Regions from separate parts of the Pseudoalteromonas sp. NCIMB 1079 genome, predicted to be linked through region 3. Evidence: predicted binding sites of a transcription regulator. Region 3 holds the regulator's gene; each other region holds the start of a gene.

What was found. Region 3 encodes FliA, which starts transcription of late flagellar genes. Its sites were predicted from a motif close to CTAAAGNTNNNNNNNNNNNNGCCGATA; they were not measured.
Region 1: the regulator FliA is predicted to act here: its motif matches at 1,154-1,180, upstream of pomA (flagellar motor protein PomA).
Region 2: the regulator FliA is predicted to act here: its motif matches at 972-998, upstream of ABX891_RS00045 (DUF5610 domain-containing protein).
Region 4: the regulator FliA is predicted to act here: its motif matches at 1,210-1,236, upstream of ABX891_RS16795 (DUF5610 domain-containing protein).

What each region holds. Positions count from the first base shown of each region.
Region 1 covers NZ_JBEWZA010000001.1:1,191,027-1,193,234, forward strand. Annotated here, with positions in the region: gene ispA ((2E,6E)-farnesyl diphosphate synthase) at 1-673, opposite strand, end outside; gene ABX891_RS05530 (exodeoxyribonuclease VII small subunit) at 676-918, opposite strand; gene pomA (flagellar motor protein PomA) at 1,240-2,007, shown strand; gene ABX891_RS05540 (flagellar motor protein MotB) at 2,010-2,208, shown strand, end outside.
Region 2 covers NZ_JBEWZA010000001.1:8,109-10,316, reverse strand. Annotated here, with positions in the region: gene trmA (tRNA (uridine(54)-C5)-methyltransferase TrmA) at 1-865, opposite strand, end outside; gene ABX891_RS00045 (DUF5610 domain-containing protein) at 1,028-2,167, shown strand.
Region 3 covers NZ_JBEWZA010000001.1:2,906,134-2,908,341, forward strand. Annotated here, with positions in the region: gene ABX891_RS13445 (protein phosphatase CheZ) at 1-101, opposite strand, end outside; gene cheY (chemotaxis response regulator CheY) at 119-502, opposite strand; gene ABX891_RS13455 (RNA polymerase sigma factor FliA) at 543-1,253, opposite strand; gene ABX891_RS13460 (MinD/ParA family ATP-binding protein) at 1,280-2,140, opposite strand; gene flhF (flagellar biosynthesis GTPase FlhF) at 2,133-2,208, opposite strand, start outside.
Region 4 covers NZ_JBEWZA010000001.1:3,631,881-3,634,088, reverse strand. Annotated here, with positions in the region: gene trmA (tRNA (uridine(54)-C5)-methyltransferase TrmA) at 6-1,103, opposite strand; gene ABX891_RS16795 (DUF5610 domain-containing protein) at 1,266-2,208, shown strand, end outside.

The DNA of each region.
Region 1 (2,208 bases), 1.7 Mb from region 3:
AAATGTCGTCGTGTACTTGAAACGCCAGCCCTATAGCATACCCAAAAATGCTTAAATTTTCTAAGGTTTGTTGATCTGCCTTTTCACTGCACAGTGCACCAAGTGTAATTGCACAATTAATTAAAGCTCCGGTTTTTAGCTTATGTATTCGCTCAAGCTCTTGTACGGTAATTACTTTATCTGTTGCTGCTATGTCAAGACCTTGTCCGCCTACCATGCCCTCAAGGCCTGATGCGTGGGCAAGCGTAGCAATCATTTTTACTTGTGTTTGCGACGAGCATGTGAATTTGTGATTCGCAATAAGCTCAAAGGCGAGTGTTTGTAGGGCATCACCGGCTAAAATTGCATTTGCCTCGTCAAATTCTATATGGCAAGTAGGGCGGCCACGGCGTAAGTCGTCATCGTCCATTGCGGGCAAATCATCATGAACTAACGAATAGCTATGGATACACTCAATTGCAGCTGCAAGTACATGTAAGTCTTGCTGGTTTGCACCGAGCATTTTACCTGTGGCATAAACTAAAAATGGACGTAATCTTTTACCGCCATTAAATAATCCATACTGGGTGGCGTTCTTGACTGTTTCTTCAGTATCGAGAGGCTGTTTAAAATGCTGTTGTAAGGTCGCTACTACATCTTTTTGAGCACGTTCGATATAATTATTTATGCTCACAGCTATTCCATATCATTATCAAAATTCGTAAGAACTGACTTTTCGCCATTCCCCATCAAAATTGATACTTTTTGTTCTGCTTGCTGTAATTTACCTGATGAAGCACTTGCTAATGCAATTCCACGCTCAAATTGCTTTAACGATTGCTCAAGCGATAAGTCACCTTGTTCCATGTCACTAACGATTGTAGATAATTCTTCTAGTGCTTGTTCGAAACTTAAGTTTTCAGGTTTTTTAGTCGCCATCTTTATTTCAGCTTACATAATAAATTTAGGGGTCAATTTTAGGGGGAATGCTAAACTAGGTCAAAGGATGATATTGGTTTTTTACCTTTATAACGTTAAATTATATTTCAAGTGTATTAATAAAGCCTTAATAGCGGTCTGTTAGTTTAATAAATCAATTGATAATTAGGTAGCCCTTATAACTTGATCTAAAATAGTGCTAAAGGCTGCTTTTTATGTTTATTTATAAAAATGGCTTAAGCAATTCAATATGTTGCCGATAAGCAGTTAATAATAAAAGTTTATGATAAGGCCATTAAGCATGAAACTTCTGGAGGAAATGTGGATTTAGCAACCATAATCGGGATCCTAGGCGCAATTGGCTTAATTGTCATGTCTATGTTTATGAGTAGTAGCGGTGAAATGGCTATGTTTGCCGATGCTCCTTCTAGTGTAATTGTATTTGGTGGTTCACTTTTCATTGTTTTATCAAATTTCACCATGTCGCAGTTTTTGGGTATAGGTAAAGTTGTTGCTAAAGCGTTTATGTTTAAAATTGAAACGCCAGAAGAACTTATTGAAAAAGCAGTAGAACTTGCTGATTCAGCTCGTAAAGGGGGCTTTTTAGCACTCGAAGAAGCTGAAATCCCAAATCCATTTATGCGCAAAGGAGTCGACATGCTTGTTGATGGCCATGACGCAGATGTTGTTCGCGCCACACTTCAAAAAGACATCTCTTTAACCACTACTCGACATGAAATGGGCGCAGGCTTATTTAAGTCATTAGCCGATATTGCACCAGCAATGGGAATGATTGGTACTCTAATTGGCTTAGTTGCAATGTTATCTAACATGGATGACCCAAAAGCAATTGGCCCGGCAATGGCGGTAGCGCTTTTAACAACTTTATATGGTGCGTTTTTAGCCAATGTTGTGGCAATTCCTATTCAGGTAAAACTTGAACTGCGTAAAGACGAAGAAGCTATGAATCAGCGTTTAATTTTAGATGCTATTTTAGGTATACAAGATGGCCAAAATCCAAAAGTAATCGAAGGTATTTTGAAAAATTACTTAGCTGAATCTAAACGCAAAGTAGATACCGAGGAGTAATTATGTCTGATCAAGAGTGCAAATGCCCACCACCAGGCCTACCAGCATGGATGGGAACGTTTGCCGATTTAATGTCACTGTTAATGTGCTTTTTTGTACTCTTGCTTGCGTTTTCAGAAATGGATGTACTTAAGTTTAAACAAATTGCGGGCTCTATGAAGTTTGCTTTTGGTGTGCAGAATAAAATTGAAGTAAAAGATA
Region 2 (2,208 bases), 2.9 Mb from region 3:
TTTTTAAATCAATCCCTTCTAAACGCGAAAAAGTACGCTCGCCATTCATTGCTTGAGTAAACTCTTCACTCGACATACGAATAATATCTAAGTTTTCTACGTTGTTTTTAGCAATGTTGTATTGAGCAGAGTGAACAGATGATTTTGATATTTCCGTCGCTAATACTTTATTAAAACAGCCCGCTAATGCAATTGAAAAGTTACCGTTACCGCAATACAGTTCTAATAAATCATTTTTAAGTGGTTTACATAAATCTTGCGCCCACTCCAGCATATTAATATTTACTTTTGCATTAGGCTGAGTAAAGCTATTTTCTACTTGTTGATAAATAAGCTCTTGACCATTAACTGTTAAACGCTCAGTTACAAAGTCATCACCCAGCACTTCTTTTTGTTTGCGAGCACGGCCTATAAAGTCAATTTTGTATTTACTGCTAAGCTTTTCTTTCAGTGCTTTAATTTCACTTAACCATTCATCATCCAGTGGTTTGTGATAAAGCAAGCTTACTAAAATTTCACCGCTTAGCGTTGATAGGTAATCGATTTGAAATAACTTACGGCGTAATATTTCACAAGGCTTAAGATTCTCAATCATCACCTGCATTATTTCACCTACTAGAGGCGCTGCTGGATCAAATGTATCAACACGGATTTTTTCTTTTGTTTGTTGATCAAACATAATGTGAAACAGATCGTCACCGTCGTGCCATACTCTAAATTCAGCACGTTGGCGGTAGTTAGTTGGCTCTGAGCTAAATACTTCTAATTGCTCCACACCAAAACGTTGAAACTGCGCACTAATACGCTGCTCTTTTTCACTTAACTGCGCTTGGTACTGTGTGGTATCTATTTTAATAACTGCCATTAACGCTACTACCTTATCTAAGATCTGTTTATCGGCGCTATTGTAGGGAGCGCTGCGTATTTGTCTAGTTTTGGCTAGCATTTATGCTGTTTTATTGAACATTGTACTTTAGTTTTTATTGTTATAGCCGATAATAAACTACGCACGCTTAGGAGACGAATCATGAAAATAGGTAATTATGGCTTTACGCCAAACAACAACATCAATAAATTCAATAATAAAGCTGATATACAGCAACCTACAATTACGTCTCCTCAAGATAGCTATCAACAACGAGGCCGAGAGTTGGCTGCAAAGGTGCTTGGCGATAAAATGGCTGAGCAGCTTGGATTACCTATCGCAGAAAAAAAAGCAGATAAACCACTATTTGATTTTGATGAAATAGTAAAAAACGTACTCGATTTTGTAAGTAGTGCTGTAAATAAAGCAAAAGCTAACGGCGCTGATGACGAAAAGCTCAAAGATATGCTAGGCGATGCGCGCAAAGGAGTCCAAATAGGGATTGATGACGCTGTTGATGAACTCAAAGGTACTGGCGTATTTAATGATGACATGGAAGAGGGCATTAATAAGTCCAAAGAGGGAATTTACAATGGGCTGGATAAGTTTGAAGAGTCGTTATTTAACCCACAACCTGCCAGCGTAAATATAAGCCAGGCTCAATATGTCAGTATGACTAGCAATGCAGAGTATAAATTCACTACCGCAGAAGGCGATGAGGTAAGTATTAGCTTTGCTGATGCATTTGAATCTCAATCGGCAAGTGGCTATCAGCAAAACAGTAATAGTGAGTCGTTTGCAAGCTCATCATCGCAATCTCGACAGGTATCATTTTCGATGTCGGTAAATGGTGACTTAAACGAGCAAGAGCAAGAAGCTATTAATGCGATGATGGAAGACTTACAAGATCTAAGTAAAACCTTTTTTGGTGGTGATTTAGATGAAGCATTTGAACAAGCGCAAGAGCTGAGTTTAGACAGCGATCAGCTGGTGGCTTTTTCTATGGATTTACGCCAAACAAAAACAATAGCAACAGTTAAAAGCTATGAAGAATATAAACCAGCACCAGAAAAACAAGTAGCAGAGGGGTTAGCCCCTTTTAATGACGACCTTAAAAATGCTTTTGAAAAAGCGGGTGAGCTTGGATTACAAAATCAGCTAGCTGGCATTCTCCAATGGTTAAATCAAGATCAGGAACAAATAGATAAGTTAGTAGATTATACAAAGTCTATGTTCGAAAACCTTAATCAGTTAAATTCAGCAGCCGACAGGCTTACTGATTTAGAAGCCACGCAAAGTTAAACTACTTTCTTTTATAAAAACCTCATGGCAAACTGCCGATC
Region 3 (2,208 bases):
AAAATCAACTGATTTGCTTTATCTTGCTCATCATTTTCTAAAAAAACAACGAGCTGACGAGCTTGTTCTAACGTTATTTGAGGCGCAGCTGGTGCTGGCATAAGCCTCTCCCCCATCATTAGCCTAAGCGTTCAAATACTTTTTCTAATTTAGTTTTTAATGTTCCAGCCGTAAATGGCTTAACAATATAACCATTCACGCCAGCTTGCGCCGCAGCTATTATTTGTTCTTTTTTAGCTTCTCCCGTTACCATTAATACAGGGATATGTTTTAACTTCTCGTCTGCACGTATTGCTCTTAAAAGATCAATACCCTGCATTCCAGGCATATTCCAATCCGTAACTACAAAATCAAACACTTGATTTTGCAACATAGGCAAAGCTGTAGACCCATCATCAGCTTCTTGAACGTTAGTGAAACCTAAGTCACGTAACAGGTTTTTTATAATGCGTCTCATCGTTGAAAAATCATCAACTACAAGAATTTTCATGTTTTTATCCAAAACATCCCCCAGTGAGGTATTAACCTTTGTTTACTTACTACTAATTTATCCAGTCATTGATTTTAGCTTTAAGCTTAATCATCGCCTGACCATGTATCTGACTTACACGCGATTCACTTACATCGAGTATATGTCCTATTTCTTTTAAATTCATTTCATCGTTGTAGTACAAAGAAAGCACCATTGCATCACGCTCTGGTAATGACTTAATTGCACTTAGCAAAGACTCATTAAACCTATCATTTTTAACATTATTAAAAGGTTTATCTTGTGCTAAATCTTGGCCTACAGGAGTAATAACATCCTCATCTACACCAAGGTCTTCAATACCTAATATTTTACTCGTATTCGCATCATTTAAAATATGATGGTACTCATTGAGCGAAATTTCAAGTTTTTCAGCAACTTCTATGTCCGTTGGTTCGCGGTTCAGACTACTTTCGAGCTCAGTAATTGCTTCTGCAACTTGCCTGTTTTTACGGTGAACTGAACGAGGAGCCCAATCACCACGGCGCATTTCATCAAGCATAGCACCGCGAATACGAATACCTGCAAAAGTTTCAAAGCTTGCGCCTTTTGTTGCATCAAAGTTTTTCGAAGCTTCTATTAAGCCTATCATTCCTGATTGAATTAAATCATCAAGTTGAACGCTAGGTGGTAATCGAGCAATTAGATGACATGCCACTTTTTTAACAAGTGATGCATGCTTCTCAACAATCACATTTAAATTTTGTGTTGATTGATATCCCATAGCTCTATTCACCAGTGTTGTCATAATTAACCGTTTACTAGTTTCTCAATGAAAAACTCTAAATGCCCAGATGGTTGGTTGGGTATTGGCCATTTAACTGCTTTTGTTGCCAGCGTTTTAAACGCAAGAGCGGCTGGCGAATTTGGAAAGAGCTCTACTATTACTTTTTGACGACGTGTTGCTTTGCGCATATTTTCATCATAAGGAACCGTTGCTACTAGCTCCATTGATACATCTAAAAAGCGGTCGGTAACTTTAGATAGCTTTGCAAACAATTCAGTGCCTTCACGCATACTGCGCACCATATTGGCAACAATTTTAAATTTATAAACGCCGTGCTCACGACTTAATACTTTAATAAGTGCGTAAGCGTCGGTGATTGATGTCGGCTCATCGCATACAACAACCATTACATCTTGCGCTGCACGCGAGAAGCTCAGTACCATGTCTGAAATACCAGCGGCCGTATCTACAATTAAAATATCAAATTCGGTATTCAATTCGCTAAACGCACGAATTAGCCCAGCATGCTCAGATGGTGATAATTCAACCATACTTTGCGAACCCGATGTAGCGGGTACAATTTTAATTCCTGCAGGGCCTTCAACTAAAATTTCATCAAGCTCACATTCACCAGACAAGACATGTGACAAGTTACGCTCTACACGTAAACCAAGCATCACATCACAATTTGCTAAACCTAAGTCAGCATCCAGTACTAGTACTCTATTACCTTGCTGCCCTAGTGCAATAGCGGTATTTAGAGAAACGTTTGTTTTCCCCACCCCACCTTTACCACCGGTTACAGCGATAACTTTAACGCCGTTGTTATTGTTTTGACTCATTTTGCGCAGGCCGCTTGCTTGATCTAATACTGTGTTAATCATACATCCCTACTGTACTTGACGCCACTGCTTGATGCCTTGAATGTTGTGCTTTTGTTCTTTTTAAATAT
Region 4 (2,208 bases), 730 kb from region 3:
CGTATTTATTTGCGCTGTAAGAAAACGCCCGACTCAATGTGATGCGTATAAGGGAACTGATCAAATATAGCAAAGCGCTTAACGTTATGCGTACGTGTTAAGTGATCAAGGTCACGCTCAAGAGTTTCAGGATTACAGGATATATAAATTATGTTTTCGTAGTTAGCCACAAGGTCACACGTTAATTCATCCATGCCCGCGCGTGGTGGATCAACTAATATGGTTTGGCAATCATAGCTTTTTAAATCAATCCCTTCTAAACGCGAAAAAGTACGCTCGCCATTCATTGCTTGAGTAAACTCTTCACTCGACATACGAATAATATCTAAGTTTTCTACGTTGTTTTTAGCAATGTTGTATTGAGCAGAGTGAACAGATGATTTTGATATTTCCGTCGCTAATACTTTATTAAAACAGCCCGCTAATGCAATTGAAAAGTTACCGTTACCGCAATACAGTTCTAATAAATCATTTTTAAGTGGTTTACATAAATCTTGCGCCCACTCCAGCATATTAATATTTACTTTTGCATTAGGCTGAGTAAAGCTATTTTCTACTTGTTGATAAATAAGCTCTTGACCATTAACTGTTAAACGCTCAGTTACAAAGTCATCACCCAGCACTTCTTTTTGTTTGCGAGCACGGCCTATAAAGTCAATTTTGTATTTACTGCTAAGCTTTTCTTTCAGTGCTTTAATTTCACTTAACCATTCATCATCCAGTGGTTTGTGATAAAGCAAGCTTACTAAAATTTCACCGCTTAGCGTTGATAGGTAATCGATTTGAAATAACTTACGGCGTAATATTTCACAAGGCTTAAGATTCTCAATCATCACCTGCATTATTTCACCTACTAGAGGCGCTGCTGGATCAAATGTATCAACACGGATTTTTTCTTTTGTTTGTTGATCAAACATAATGTGAAACAGATCGTCACCGTCGTGCCATACTCTAAATTCAGCACGTTGGCGGTAGTTAGTTGGCTCTGAGCTAAATACTTCTAATTGCTCCACACCAAAACGTTGAAACTGCGCACTAATACGCTGCTCTTTTTCACTTAACTGCGCTTGGTACTGTGTGGTATCTATTTTAATAACTGCCATTAACGCTACTACCTTATCTAAGATCTGTTTATCGGCGCTATTGTAGGGAGCGCTGCGTATTTGTCTAGTTTTGGCTAGCATTTATGCTGTTTTATTGAACATTGTACTTTAGTTTTTATTGTTATAGCCGATAATAAACTACGCACGCTTAGGAGACGAATCATGAAAATAGGTAATTATGGCTTTACGCCAAACAACAACATCAATAAATTCAATAATAAAGCTGATATACAGCAACCTACAATTACGTCTCCTCAAGATAGCTATCAACAACGAGGCCGAGAGTTGGCTGCAAAGGTGCTTGGCGATAAAATGGCTGAGCAGCTTGGATTACCTATCGCAGAAAAAAAAGCAGATAAACCACTATTTGATTTTGATGAAATAGTAAAAAACGTACTCGATTTTGTAAGTAGTGCTGTAAATAAAGCAAAAGCTAACGGCGCTGATGACGAAAAGCTCAAAGATATGCTAGGCGATGCGCGCAAAGGAGTCCAAATAGGGATTGATGACGCTGTTGATGAACTCAAAGGTACTGGCGTATTTAATGATGACATGGAAGAGGGCATTAATAAGTCCAAAGAGGGAATTTACAATGGGCTGGATAAGTTTGAAGAGTCGTTATTTAACCCACAACCTGCCAGCGTAAATATAAGCCAGGCTCAATATGTCAGTATGACTAGCAATGCAGAGTATAAATTCACTACCGCAGAAGGCGATGAGGTAAGTATTAGCTTTGCTGATGCATTTGAATCTCAATCGGCAAGTGGCTATCAGCAAAACAGTAATAGTGAGTCGTTTGCAAGCTCATCATCGCAATCTCGACAGGTATCATTTTCGATGTCGGTAAATGGTGACTTAAACGAGCAAGAGCAAGAAGCTATTAATGCGATGATGGAAGACTTACAAGATCTAAGTAAAACCTTTTTTGGTGGTGATTTAGATGAAGCATTTGAACAAGCGCAAGAGCTGAGTTTAGACAGCGATCAGCTGGTGGCTTTTTCTATGGATTTACGCCAAACAAAAACAATAGCAACAGTTAAAAGCTATGAAGAATATAAACCAGCACCAGAAAAACAAGTAGCAGAGGGGTTAGCCCCTTTTAATG